2 regions of the Streptomyces sp. NBC_01474 genome follow, and region 2 is predicted to be linked to the other one. Evidence: predicted binding sites of a transcription regulator. Region 2 holds the regulator's gene; the other holds the start of a gene.
The links. The regulator HspR, encoded in region 2, represses chaperone genes until heat shock. The targets are predictions, from matches to a motif close to TTGAGNNNNNNNNNCTCAA.

Region 1: a site for HspR is predicted at 4,870-4,888, ahead of lon (endopeptidase La). Genes of this name have one in related genera too.

Annotation. Positions count from the first base shown of each region.
Region 1 covers NZ_CP109449.1:4,294,489-4,301,392, reverse strand. The annotation lists gene OG758_RS19605 (multifunctional oxoglutarate decarboxylase/oxoglutarate dehydrogenase thiamine pyrophosphate-binding subunit/dihydrolipoyllysine-residue succinyltransferase subunit) at 1-747, opposite strand, end outside; gene OG758_RS19600 (HAMP domain-containing sensor histidine kinase) at 1,009-2,199, opposite strand; gene OG758_RS19595 (response regulator transcription factor) at 2,196-2,933, opposite strand; gene OG758_RS19590 (spermidine synthase) at 3,027-3,728, opposite strand; gene OG758_RS19585 (rhomboid-like protein) at 4,038-4,736, shown strand; gene lon (endopeptidase La) at 4,911-6,904, shown strand, end outside.
Region 2 covers NZ_CP109449.1:5,389,758-5,396,661, forward strand. The annotation lists gene OG758_RS24735 (hypothetical protein) at 1-939, shown strand, start outside; gene OG758_RS24740 (sugar ABC transporter substrate-binding protein) at 986-2,113, opposite strand; gene OG758_RS24745 (PA14 domain-containing protein) at 2,765-4,723, shown strand; gene OG758_RS24750 (heat shock protein transcriptional repressor HspR) at 5,096-5,560, opposite strand; gene dnaJ (molecular chaperone DnaJ) at 5,565-6,755, opposite strand; gene grpE (nucleotide exchange factor GrpE) at 6,789-6,904, opposite strand, start outside.

The DNA of each region.
Region 1 (6,904 bases), 1.1 Mb from region 2:
GAAGTTGATGTGCTCCGGCTTGACCAGCGTCGGCTTGCCGTCCTTCTCCGCGAAGGAGTGGTTCATCGACGGCATGGCCTTGATGGCCTGCACCATCGCGTAGCCGATGAGGTGGGTGAAGGAGATCTTCCCGCCCCGGGCGCGCTTCAGGTGGTTGTTGATGACGATGCGGTTGTCGAACAGCAGCTTCACCGGGACCGCGCGCACGGACGTCGCCGTGGGGACCTCGATGGAGGCGTTCATGTTCTTCGCGACGGCGGCGCTCGGGCCGCGCAGCGTCACGAACTCGGGGCCGCCGGCGGCCTCGGTCGCGGGCTGCGCCTTGGCGGGAGCAGGGGCCTTCACGGCAGCGGCGGCCGGCTTCGCGGGCGCCGCTGCGGCGGGCTTGGCCACCGGGGCGGCCGGAGCCGCCTGGACCGGAGCCGGAGCCGGAGCTGCGGCCGGAGCCGGGGCTGCCGGAGCGGCGGGTGCCGCGGCAGTGCCCGCAGCCCCCGCGGCTGCGGTACCGGCGGTGCCGGGACCGGAACCCTGTGCGGGGGCTCCGGTCGTCGGCTGGGCCGGGGCACCCGGCTTGTAGTCGGCGAAGAAGTCCCACCAGGCTCGGTCAACCGAATTCGGGTCCTGGAGGTACTGCTGATAGATCTCGTCGACGAGCCACTCATTGGGACCGAAAGCGGCGGCAGGGCTCTTGCCCTGCCCCTCTTGGTCGGTCGAGGTGCTCGAGTTACTGGGGGACTGTGGCGACACGGCGGTAACCGCCCTCTTCCGCTTCTCACAAGGTGATGGACAGCGGGAATAAAGGCTACGCCTCCAACACCGGGACTTGCAGACCGGGCCGGTCATCCGTCGCGTAAGTCACACCGGAAGCTGTGTTTCGACGCTGGAAATGGCGGGAAACAAGCGGGGTTCCGGTTCACCTTGGGTACGTCCTTGTACGAGTGCGGCCCATCGGCCCGCACCTCGTGACGAATGACACGGCGATCTTGTGCTTTCGGTTCGAACCCTACGTCAACTCTGAGCTCGGGGCAGGCCCGGAAGAGTGACCTGGATCCGGCAGCCGCGAGCCGATTCGGCCACGCCGATCCGGCCGCCGTGCAGGTCCACGGCCCACCGGGCGATGGCGAGGCCCAGACCGGTGCCGCCGTCGCTGCCGGGGCCGTGCGCGGCGCCCTTCACATGGCCGCCCCGGTTGAAGCGCTCGAATACGCGGTGCCACTCGGAGCGGGGGATGCCGGGGCCCTCGTCGAGGACCTCCAGATCGAGCGACTCCGGATAGAGGCCGCGCCGCGCCAGCACGGTCACGCGGCCGTGCGGCGGGCTGTGTTTCACGGCGTTGTCGATGAGGTTGGCCACGACCTGGTGGATCCGCTCGGGGTCCGCGTGCGCGGTCAGCTCGGGCGGCGACACGTCCAGGTGCAGATGCACGTCCGTGCGCGTGTGGGTGCCGGAGCCCGAGGCGATGCCGGCGCGCTGCGAGGCGACCATGTTGGCCTCCTTCAGGACGCCCGACAGATACGGCCACACCTCGAAGCGGCGCGCCTTGAGCGGGACCACGCCGTTGTCGAGCCGCGAGAGGTCGAGCAGCGTCTCGACCAGCCGCCCCAGGCGCTCGGTCTGTTTCAGGGCGGTGCGCATGGTCTCGGGGTCGGCGGCCGAGACCCCGTCCACGACGTTCTCCAGGACGGCGCGCAGGCCCGCGATCGGGGTGCGCAGCTCGTGCGAGACGTTCGCCACGAGCTCCTTGCGCTGCTGGTCCTGGGCCTCCAGGTCGTCGGCCATGCGGTTGATGGTCGCGGCCAGGTCGCCCAGCTCGTCGCGCCGGTCGGCGCCACGGACCCGGCGCGTGTAGTCGCCGTGCGAGATGGAGCGGGCGACCGTGTTCATCTCGTCGAGCGGCGCGGTCAGCGAGTGCGCCACGAACTGGGTGATGAGGAGCGTCGCGATGACCGAGAAGACCGTGATGAAACGGAGCTCGGTCTGGGTGCGGACGGCGACCATCAGCAGTCCGGTCGTGATGAACACCGAGACGACGACCAGCGTGCCGAGCTTGGTCTTGATGGAGAACGGCCGCAGACCGCCCTGCACCCAGTGGCCCGCGAGGGGCCGGGCGACCGGGGGAGCGCCGGGTGGGAGGCCCGGCGGCCCCGGCTCGTACCCGTCCGCGTCCCGTACGTCGGATGCGTCGCCGCTGCCGGTCATGGCGTCGGCGTCTCCAGCGCGTAGCCCACACCGTGGACGGTGCGGATCCGCTCGGCGCCGATCTTCCGGCGCAGCGCCTTGATGTGGCTGTCGACGGTCCGGGTGCCCGACGCGTCCGCCCAGTCCCACACCTCGGCGAGCAGCTGCTCACGCGAGAGGACGGCGCGGGGCGTGTTGGCCAGGCAGACCAGGAGGTCGAACTCCGTGGGCGTCAGGTGGACGTCCTCGGAGCGCACCCGCACCCGGCGCTGTGCGTGGTCGATCTCCAGCTCGCCGAGCCGCAGGATGCCGCTCCTGGGCGTGGCCGCCGCGAGCGCCGCGCGCTCGACCCTCCGCAGCAGGACGTGCACGCGCGCCGCGAGCTCCCGCATCGAGAAGGGCTTCGTCATGTAGTCGTCGGCACCCACGCCGAGCCCGACGAGCATGTCCGTCTCGTCGTCGCGCGCCGTGAGCATCATCACCGGCACCGGCCGCTGCGCCTGCACGCGGCGGCAGACCTCGAGCCCGTCGAAGCCGGGCAGCATGATGTCGAGGATCAGCAGGTCCGGCTGCCATGCCTCTGCCGTGTCGACCGCCGCCGGACCGTCCTGTGCCGTTTGCACGAGGAATCCCTCGGCACGCAGCCGCGCGGCGATGGCGTCGACGATCGTGGGGTCGTCCTCGACCACCAGGACCCGTCGCTGGGCACCCGGCGTCGCCGTGCTGCCGTTGTGGGAGGTGTGTGTCTGCTCCATCGCCCCGCCCCTGAATGCGCACATCCGTGTGCGCTTGACGCTTGAATGATCTGGGTTTCGGCAGTCAGCGTACGGGGAGTTACCGCGAGTCGGCTACGCAGGCCTGACCCCGAGATGTACGACGTCCGGAACGCCCCGGACAACCGGGATCTCTTCGGTGCGGACCGACCGGAATCCGGCATTCCGCAAGGTTCCTTCAAAATTTGCGGAGGGCTGTGCGGACCACACGGCAAGCACACCGCCAGGAGCGAGCCGCGCCCGGCAGGCCGCGAGGCCTACCGGTGAGTAGAGACTGTCATTACCCTCCGTCACTGTCCAGTCGGGTCCGTTGTCGATATCGAGACACAGTGCGTCGTACGTCTCGGCCGATTCCTGGATGTACGAGACAAGGTCCGCCTCCACAATCTCCGTGCGTGGATCGGCGAGCGCGGACCGTGACAACTCGGACAGCGGGCCCTCGCGATGCCAGTCGACGATCGCCGGCTCGCGCTCGACGACGGCGATGCGGCCCCAGCGGGAATTCGCAGCCGCGTGTGTGAGGGAGAATCCGACACCGAGCCCGCCGATGAGAATTCCGGGCGCCTGGCGGTCGTCGAGAGCGTCCAGCGCCGCGTCGACCAGGAGGCGCTCGGAGCGGCCGTCGGACGTGTCCATCAGGAAGCATCCATTGGCGATGATCTGGAGCAGCGCGCCGTGGCGCCGCAGTACGACCTCTCCGAACGGCCCTTCGCGCCGGTCGAGGACGACGGGGGCGGTGTGGTCGGCGTCGTACGGGATGGGGTACGAGGTGGACATGGCGTCCATCCTGCCGCAACCGGCTCGACGCCCGGCCGTCCCTGGCAAGGGAGTTGGGGCGCTCGTGTGCGGCCTGTGAGTCATGCCGCACGTGGCGTCGGTCATGGACAGCGCGGGTACGGGAGGCGAAAGCTGGGGCGGGCCGGAAGGGAAAGGATGCCGCAGGTGGAGCGTGGCGTGACGGTCGAGGCCGACGGGGCTGACGTTTCTTCGAGGGCTGGTTCTCCGTGCACGCTTTCTTCGGGGACGCTGCCCGAGGCTTCGCGGCCCCTGCTCGATGCCGTCCCGGCTCAGCCGGCGGCCTGTGGCATGGCGCCTGCCGCTGCCGGACCCGCGACCGGCGAGCGCATCCCGCCCGAGACCGCCGGCCCCCGGCGCCGGATGCGCCCCTGGCGGCTGCTGCCGACGCCCACGGGGACGCCGTTCACCTTCGCCTACGCCGCCGTGCTCGTCGGCACGTCCCTCTTCGCGCTGTTCGCCGATCCCGGCGTCGTCGCGTCCGCGCTGCGGGGTTCCAGCACCGACGCGGCGCACCTCGCGCACGCGCCCGTGTTCGTGCTGGTCGCCAGTGCGCTGTGGATCGCCGGCGGGATCACGTCCCCGTTCGCGATCGGCTTCCTGGTCGTCCTCACGGCGCTGGAACGCCGGATCGGCGGCCGGCGCACCGCCGGTGTCTTCGTCCTCGGTCACACCGTGGCGACGCTCGCCACCGAGGTGCCCGTCGGGCTCTCCGTGATGGCCGGGCACCTGCCCGAGAGCTCGCTGCACCGCCTCGACTACGGGATCAGTTTCGGCGTGGCCGCGAGCATCGGGGCGCTCGCCGGTCTCCTCACGCCCTGGCTGCGCTGGGCCGTGCTCGCCGTCGTCGGCGGGATGCTGGTCGAGGACCTCGTCGAGTTCGCGGACCCGATGACGAGCTGGGGTCACCTCATGGCATTGGCCATCGGCGTCGGGACCTGGCCGCTGGTGCGCCGGTGGCGCCGCGCGCCGGGACCGTCCGCGGCCTGACGCGTCACCCGTCCCCCGGTCGGCCCATGGTCGTACACGTCACACACCCCCTCTGAGCTGTGGCTTTCCCCTGCCCATCCACTGATCGCCGAGAGCGAACAGCGCCTGGGGAACATTCGGAGGCTCACGTGCATTGAGTCGGCATAGCTCAACTTGACTGCTTAAGGGGAGATCATGGCATCGACGTCCACACCGCTCACCCTGCCCGTGCTGCCGCTCGACGACGAGGTCGTGCTGCCCGGAATGGTGGTGCCCCTGGACCTCAACGACAACGACGTACGCGCCGCGGTGGAGGCCGCTCAGGCAGCGGCCCGTTCCAGCGGATCTGTGGGCGGCAGCAAGCCGAAGGTGCTTCTTGTTCCCCGGATCGACGGCACGTACGCGAACACCGGCGTGCTCGGCACCGTCGAGCAGGTGGGCCGGCTCGCCGACGGCGACCCCGGCGCCCTGATCCGTGGCCGCAGCCGCGTACGGATCGGCGCGGGCACGACCGGCCCCGGCGCCGCCCTGTGGGTGGAGGGCCTCGCGGTCGAGGAGAGCGTGCCGGAGCCGCTGCCCGGCTCCGTGACCGAGCTGGTCACCGAATACAAGGCACTCGCCACGAACTGGCTGAAGAAGCGCGGCGCCTGGCAGGTCGTGGACCGCGTCCAGCAGATCGACGACGTCTCCGCGCTCGCCGACAACTCCGGCTACTCGCCCTTCCTGAGCACGCCGCAGAAGGTGGAGCTTCTGGAGACGGCCGACCCGGTCGCCCGGCTCAAGGTGGCCACCGAGCAGCTGCGCGAGCACCTCGCCGAGCAGGACGTGGCCGAGTCCATCGCCAAGGACGTGCAGGAAGGCGTCGACAAGCAGCAGCGCGAGTTCCTGCTGCGGCGCCAGCTGGACGCCGTGCGCAAGGAGCTGCGCGAGCTGAACGGCGAGACGGAGGGTGAGGAGTCCGACGACTACCGCACGCGGGTCGAGGCCGCCGACCTTCCCGAGAAGGTCCGTGAGGCCGCGCTCAAGGAGGTCGAGAAGCTGGAGCGGTCCAGTGACCAGTCCCCCGAGGGCTCGTGGATCCGCACCTGGCTCGACACCGTGCTCGAACTGCCGTGGAACGAGCGCACCGAGGACGAGTACGACATCCAGGGCGCCCAGCGCGTTCTCGACGCCGAGCACTCCGGCCTCGAGGACGTGAAGGAGCGCATCACCGAGTACCTGGCCGTGCGCAAGCGGCGTTCCGAGCGCGGGCTCGGCGTCGTCGGCGGGCGCAGGGGCGGCGCGGTACTCGCGCTCGTCGGCCCGCCCGGCGTCGGCAAGACCTCGCTCGGCGAGTCCGTGGCGCACGCCATGGGCCGCAAGTTCGTCCGCGTCGCCCTCGGCGGCGTACGGGACGAGGCGGAGATCCGCGGACACCGGCGTACGTACGTGGGTGCCCTGCCGGGCCGGATCGTGCGCGCGATCAAGGAGGCCGGGTCGATGAACCCGGTCGTGCTGCTCGACGAGATCGACAAGGTGGGGTCCGACTTCCGGGGCGACCCGGCGGCCGCCCTGCTCGAAGTCCTCGACCCGGCGCAGAACCACACGTTCCGCGACCACTACCTGGAGGTCGAACTCGACCTCAGCGACGTCGTGTTCCTCGCGACGGCCAACGTCCTGGAGGCCATCCCGGAGGCCCTGCTCGACCGTATGGAGCTGGTCCGCCTCGACGGCTACACCGAGGACGAGAAGGTCGTCATCGCCCGCGACCACCTGCTCCCGCGCCAGCTGGAGCGGGCCGGTCTGGACCAGGACGAGGTCACCCTCGGCGAGAGCGCGCTGCGCAAGCTCGCGGGGGAGTACACGCGGGAAGCCGGCGTGCGCAACCTGGAGCGGTCCGTCGCACGGCTGCTGAGGAAGGTCGCGGCCCAGCACGAACTGGGCGAGCGCGAGCTGCCGTTCACCGTCGAGGACACCGACCTGCGGAGCCTCATCGGGCGCCCGCACCACGTGCCCGAGGCGGCGCAGGACCCGGCCGAGCGTCGTACGGCGGTGCCGGGCGTGGCCACCGGACTGGCGGTCACCGGAGCGGGCGGCGACGTCCTCTACGTGGAGGCGTCCCTCGCCGACCCGGAGACGGGCGCGGCCGGCCTGACCCTGACCGGTCAGCTCGGTGACGTGATGAAGGAGTCGGCGCAGATCGCGCTCTC
Region 2 (6,904 bases):
GACACCGCGATCAGCCTCGGAGACGGCCCCGACCTCGGCGTCAGCCAGCTCCCGTACCGCACCGGCGTGCGGCCCGGCACCGACCTCGCGCAGCCGATCCGGCTGACCAACCACGGCAACCGCGCCGCCGACCGCACCCTCCTCACCCTCTTCGCCTCGCACGGCCTGGACCTCTCGCAGCGCTTCGGCAACTGCACCTATCTCGACGACGACGCGACGGCCAACCAGTCCGGCACCACCGCCGTCTGCGTGCTCGACCAGCCCGTCGAGCCGGGCCAGGAGTACGACCTGTCGGCGGCCGGCGCGGTCCGTGCGACGAGCGCAGCGCTGTACGAACGGTTCGACTACTCGGTCGACCCGTACTCGGACGAGGCGTACCAGCAGGCCCTCGCCGGGCGGCCGTTCGTGCAGGGGACGGGGGACGACCTCGTCCCTGCCGCCGTTCCCGCGGCCCGCGCGCTGAGCGCCGCGGCCGAGCCCGACCTGAACACCGGCGACAACTACCGCTCCACGCAGATCACCGCCGACAACAAGGCCGACCTCGTCGCCGTCGCGCGCGACATCACTTCCGTCACGCCCGGTGACACGGTCAAGGCCCGAGTCGGGGTGAAGAACCGCGGCCCGGCGTGGGTGGCCTCGCTCGGTGCCGGCGAACCCGTCGCCACGATCGACGTGCGCCTCCCGGAGGGCACGACCGTCACCCGCAAGCCCGCCGGCTGTGACGAGACGGGCCCCGGCCTGTACACGTGCCGGACGCCGATCCTGCTCTGGGAGAAGGCCCGTTCGACATTCGACTTCACCCTGCGCGTCGACCGCGTCGTGGACGGCGGCGCGAAGGGTTCGGTCGCTACGCGCAACGACAACCCGGATCTGCGCATCTCGGCCTTCGACCCTCGCCTGGCCAACAACACGGCCGAGTTCACGATCTCCGGCAGCTGATCCGACACGGCGCCCCGGACCGAGGGGCGCCGTGCCGTCCGCCGGCCTACTTCAGCCCGATCCGCGCACAGTCCGCCGCGTACTTCGCCGAGCAGATGTCCCCGACCTTGTAGATCCCGTCCTTGACCACCGTCGACTTGATGTTGCTCTGGGTCATCGGGACGACCTGGACCAGGAGCGAGGGGACGTTGGGGGTGGTGGGGCTGTCGACGCGGTCCTTCGCGAGCGCGTCGAACTCGATGCCACGCTGCTGCGCGATGAGGACCGCCATCTGCGCGGCGGTGGAGGCCTCTTCGGGATACGGCTTGTAGACCGTCATGTACTGGTCGCCCGTCACGATGCGCTGCACGGCGGCGAGTTCGGCGTCCTGGCCGGTCACCGGCGGGAGGTGGGTGACACCGGCGGCCTTGAGCGCGGTGATGATGCCGCCCGCCATGCCGTCGTTCGCGGAGTAGACACCGGCGATGTTCTGCGCGCCGATGGCCTCGATCGCGAGCGCCATGTTGGCCCGCGCGTTCTCCGGCTTCCAGTCCTTGGTGTCGTACGACTTCGAGATCGTCACCTGGTCCTTGAGCTCGGCGAGGGCGCCGTCCTTGTAGAGCGCGGCGTTCGGGTCGGTGACCGAGCCGTTCATCATGACGATCCGGCTGTTCTTGGACGCCTTGCTACCCAGGGCCTTGAGGAGCGCCATGCCCTGCACATGGCCGACCTGGTCGCTGTCGAACGACACATAGCCGTCGACGGGGCCCTCGGCCAGGCGGTCGTAGGCGATGACGGGGATGCCCGCGTCCTTGGCCTTCTTGACCGATCCCGCGATGGACCGGGAGTCGACCGCGTCGAGGATCAGTACGTCGACCCGGTCGGCGATCATCTGGTCGACCTGTCTCTCCTGGCGCTTCGCGTTCTGTTCCGCGTTGGCGTAGAGGACCCGGCCCTTGCCGCTGGTGAGGTCCTCGACTTCCTTCTTGATGTGCGGATAGTCGAACTTCTCGTAGCGCGCGGTCTCCTTCTCCGGCAGGAGCACGCCTATCTTCAGGTCCATGTTCTGCCGGGCGGACGCCTTGCCCGCGGAGTCGCTCTCCGGCTCGAGCCAGCTGCTGCCGCACCCGCTGAGGGCCACGGCCATGGCGGACGCCACACCGACAAGAGCGGCGCGCTTCGTACGCGGATTCACTTTCTCTACCTCCCTGAAGTGACCGCGTCGTTGCGGCCGAGGTGGCTGGAAGCCAACTCCGCCCAACACGCAGCGTCAAGAGGTGAATCCCTAACGAGACGGAAACAGGTCGATGCGTTCCAGTGGTGAATTCAGACGTACTCCGGGTAACCCCAGACGCCGCACAGGCCACAGGGCTTCTACCGCGCCAGGTCCGCCGTCACCGTGAGCAAACTCACGGGTTGAACACATACCCTCCGCGTCTCGTCCCGGCCCCCTCCCCAGGACCTTCACGACTCCCGCGCCCTGTCTCCGGCGGCTCGTCCGCGCCGGTCAGGAGCTCTTCAGGACGACCAGGTCGCCTTCGGCCGACGTGAGCCGGCAGCCCGGACAGCAGCCTGGTTCCGGACCCCGGTGGGCGTGGTCACAGGTAGCGCAGTTCTGGAGCGTGCTCCCGGGAAACCGCGGCCCGGAGTGCTCGCCACGGTGATCGCCCCGGCAGCCGCGGCCTTCACGGCGTGCGCGCCGCGGTTCGCCGGCCGTGATCGCGTCGCGGGTGATGCCGGCCGGGAACGGCGGGTCGACGGCGCGCGGCCCGCGTCCTCCCTCACCCCGTCATCCCGCCCTCCCGAGGCGTACAACCCCGAGACCCCCTCGCATGTCTTGATCGTCATGACATCCGCCAGACCCATCGCAGCCGCGACCGTGATAGCAGCCACCGCGGGCGGGCTGCTCTGCGCCGTCGCCCCGGCTGCCGACGCCGCAGCGGTCACCTGCGCCTCGCCCGTCTTCAAGCGGGAGTTCTTCGCCAACACCAGCTTCTCCGGTACGCCGAAGAGGACGGACTGCGACTCGAAGATCGACCAGGACTGGGGCACCGGCGCTCCCGCTTCCGGCCTGCCCACGAACAGCTTCGGCGTGCGCTGGAGCGTGACACGCGACTTCGGCTCGGGCGGGCCCTTCTCCTTCGCCGCCGCCACGCGGGACGGCATCCGCGTGTATGTCGACGGCGTCCGCAAGGTCGACGTGTGGAAGAACGTCTCCACGACCCAGAGCAAGACCGTGAATGTCACCGTCCCCTCCGGCAGACACACGCTCCGCGTCGACTTCGTCAACTGGACCGGCGCCGCGAACGTCACGTTCGCCTACACGCCCCGCACCTCTGCATCGGTCGACGGTACGGCCCCGCGCACGCCGTCCGGGACGAAAGTCGCCTACAGCACCGACACCAGGAAAACCGCGGTGAGTTGGGGCAAGAACGTGGAGATGGACCTGGGCGGGTACCGCGTGTACCGACGTCCTGCCGCCTCCACCACCTGGACGAACATCAGCGGAGACCTCACCGCCACCAGCACCGCCTACAGCGACACCCCACCCGCCGACGGCACGAAGTACTTCTACCGCGTCCGGGCCATCGACAAGGCAGCCAACCGCTCCGCCGCCACCACCGAGCAGGGCATCACCACCGTCGACAAGCTCGCACCGGGCGCTCCCGGCGGCCTGAAGGCCACGCGGATCGAGGGCGGCGCCGTCAGGGTGGACTGGCAGACGGCCACCGGCGCCGCCGCCTACCAGGTGCTCCGCTCGGCCACGGCGGGCGGGACGTACACCGCCGTGTCCGATTGGCTGACCGACCCGTCCTTCCGCGACACGCCCTCCTTCGCCACCACACACCGCTGGTACTACCGGGTCGTCGCGCGCGACGCCGCAGGCAATGTCTCCGCCCCGTCCGCCACCGCCGACACGGGCGCTCCCGACAGCACCCCGCCCGATCAGGTGCAGGGCGTCACCGCGGACGCCACCACGGCGGGCAACAGCGTCAGCTGGCAGGCGGGCACGGACGACACCGCGCACTACGAGGTATGGGTGACGACGCCGGAGGGCACCGACCCCGCCGGGCCTCGAATCGTTCTCGGCACCTCATACCTGGACGCCACGGCGGCAGTCGGCGTCCACACCGAGTACCGGGTGTACGCGGTCGACACCGATGGGAACATCTCCCCGGCCTCGGAGCCGACGACGGCCGTGCGCCCGGCGGCCTCCGCACTGGCCGCGCCCGGCACCCCGACCGCACTCCCGCTGGACAGCGCGACCCGACTGTCCTGGCCGTCGGCCGACAGCATCGACTACCGCGTGTACCGCCGCACGGACCCGAACGGGGCCTGGACCCTGCTGACCCCGCGGCCGGTCACCGCCCTGGTCTTCGACGACACGACGGCCCCGGCGGGCGACTCCTGGTACTACGTGACCACCGTCGACCGAGACGGCGTCGACTCAGCTCCGTCGGACACCGCCGCGCTGCAGCGCCGGACCCCGGCCACCCCGGACGCGCCCGCGGCCCCGGCCTTGACCCTGTCCGCGCCGTTCACGGAGTGCACCGTGAACGACTGCGCTGGGCACGGCTACGGACAGGACGTCACTGTCACGGCGACACCCGCGGCGCAGCCGGGCCATGTGGCGGTCGGCTACCGATGGGTGGTCAGCGGTCCGGACGGGTTCGTGAAGAACACCACCGGCCCCGCACTGACGTGGCGCGCGACCGCCATCGGCCCCTACACGGTGCAGGCCGAGACGAGTGACGCGTACGGGCGCTACGGACGGCCCGCGACCATCACCTTCAAGGTCGGCTGAGAGCCAAGGCACGACGGGGCCCCGGAAGTCGACACCTCCGGGGCCCCTCGCGACGCCAGGGCCAGGACCCGGGCCGCGCTCAGGCCCTCGGCCAACGCCGAACCATCGCCTCCACCACGCTCAGAGCGCCTGGGACCTGGGCGGCCGGCGAGGGATTGGGTGGGCGTCCCCTTCCGGCAGATCATGCTCAGGCCCCGCTCTCCCGGCGTGGCCGAACAGGTGCTCGCGCCGGCCGCTGGCGGCGCTGACGCCCTGCGCCGCACTCGTGGTGGCACTGTGGCGGACGGCAGGACGGTAGGCGCACACGAAGGGGCCCGGAGGTGACAGCCTCCGGGCCCCTTCACGTATGTACACAGGTCAGTCGCACATAGGTCAGTCCTGCGGCCGCTTCGGCCGCCACACGACCAGCGCGCTCGTCTGCTGGACCTCCTGGTACGGGACCAGGTCCCGCCGGTAGGAGGCGTGGACGGCCGCCTCGCGCTGCTGCATCGCGGCGGCCGCGCCCTCCACCGCGGAGGACAGCTCGGCCACCCGGGCCTGCAGCGCAGCGACCTGGTTCTCCAGTTCGATGATGCGCTTGATGCCCGCGAGGTTGATGCCCTCGTCCTGCGACAGCTGCTGCACCTGGCGGAGCAGTTCGATGTCGCGGGCCGAGTAGCGCCTGCCGCGCCCGGCCGTACGGTCCGGGGAGACCAGGCCGAGACGGTCGTACTGGCGCAGGGTCTGCGGATGCAGCCCGCTGAGCTGGGCGGCCACCGAGATGACATAGACCGGAGTCTCGTCGGTCAGCTCATAGGCCCTGCCAACAAAGGAACTCTGTCGTCGACGGCCGTCCATACGCTCATGCTCCCTTCGCGGCCTGGAACAGTTCTGCCCGCGGATCGCTGTCCGCAGTCGCCTTCCGGTACGCCTCGAGGGCGTCCTTCGCGGTGTCGGTCAGATCCGTGGGGACCGAGACTTCCACCGTGACGAGCAGATCGCCACGGGTGCCGTCCTTGCGGACAGCGCCCTTGCCGCGGGCCCGCATCGTCCGCCCGTTCGGCGTGCCCGGGGGCAGCTTGAGCGTGACCGGGGGCCCGCCGAGCGTGGGGACCTTGACCTCGCCCCCGAGCACGGCCTCCGGATAGCTGACCGGCACGGTGACCGTGAGGTTGTCGCCCTTGCGGCCGAAGACCGGGTGGGAGTCCACGTGCACGACCACGTACAGGTCGCCCGCGGGGCCGCCGCGCTCGCCCGGCGCGCCCTTGCCGCGCAGCCGGATGCGCTGGTTGTCCGAGACGCCGGCCGGGATGCGGACCTGCATCGTCCGGGAGGACTTCGCACGGCCCGAGCCCTTGCAGACCTCACAGGGTGTCTCCGCGATCAGGCCGCGGCCCTTGCAGTCCACGCACGGGTCGGTCAGCGAGAAACCGCCGCCGCCACCGCGCGAGACCTGGCCCGTGCCGACGCAGGTCGGGCACACGCGCGGTGTGCCGTTCTTGTCGCCGGTGCCGGAACAGGCCTTGCAGGGCGCCTGCGACGACATGCGCAGCGGCACCGTCGCCCCGTCGACCGCCTCGGTGAAACTGAGTGTGACCTCGGACTCGATGTCCTGGCCGCGGCGCGGCTGCGTGCGCGTGCCGGTGCCCGCGCCGCCCCGGTTGAACAGGCCGCCGAAGACGTCCCCGAGTCCGCCGCCGAACCCGCCGGCACCCCCTGCCGTACCGCCCTGGGGGCCGCCTCCGAAGAGGTCGCCCAGGTCGAAGTTGAAGGTGCCGCCGCCCGCCCCGCCCGGCCCCGGACGGAATCCGCCGTTGCCGAACAGGGCGCGCGCCTCGTCGTACTCCTTGCGCTTCTTGGGGTCGCCGAGGACGTCGTTCGCCTCGGAGATCTCCTTGAAGCGCTCCTCCGCCTTGAGGTTGCCCTTGTTGGCGTCGGGGTGGTTCTCACGGGCGAGCTTGCGGTACGCCTTCTTGATCTCGGCGTCGGTGGCGTCCTTGGGGACGCCGAGGACCTTGTAGTAGTCCTTCTCGATGAAGTCCTTCGTGCTCATCCTCGACGTCCCTCCTCTCGCTGCTTACTGACGTCAGCCCTCGTCCGGGCCACCGCTCTCCTTGTCGTCGGCGGCAGCCGATTCCCCGCCCTTGGAGGACTCGCCCTTGGCCGGCTGGGCCCCGGGCTGCGGCTCGGCCACCGCCACCC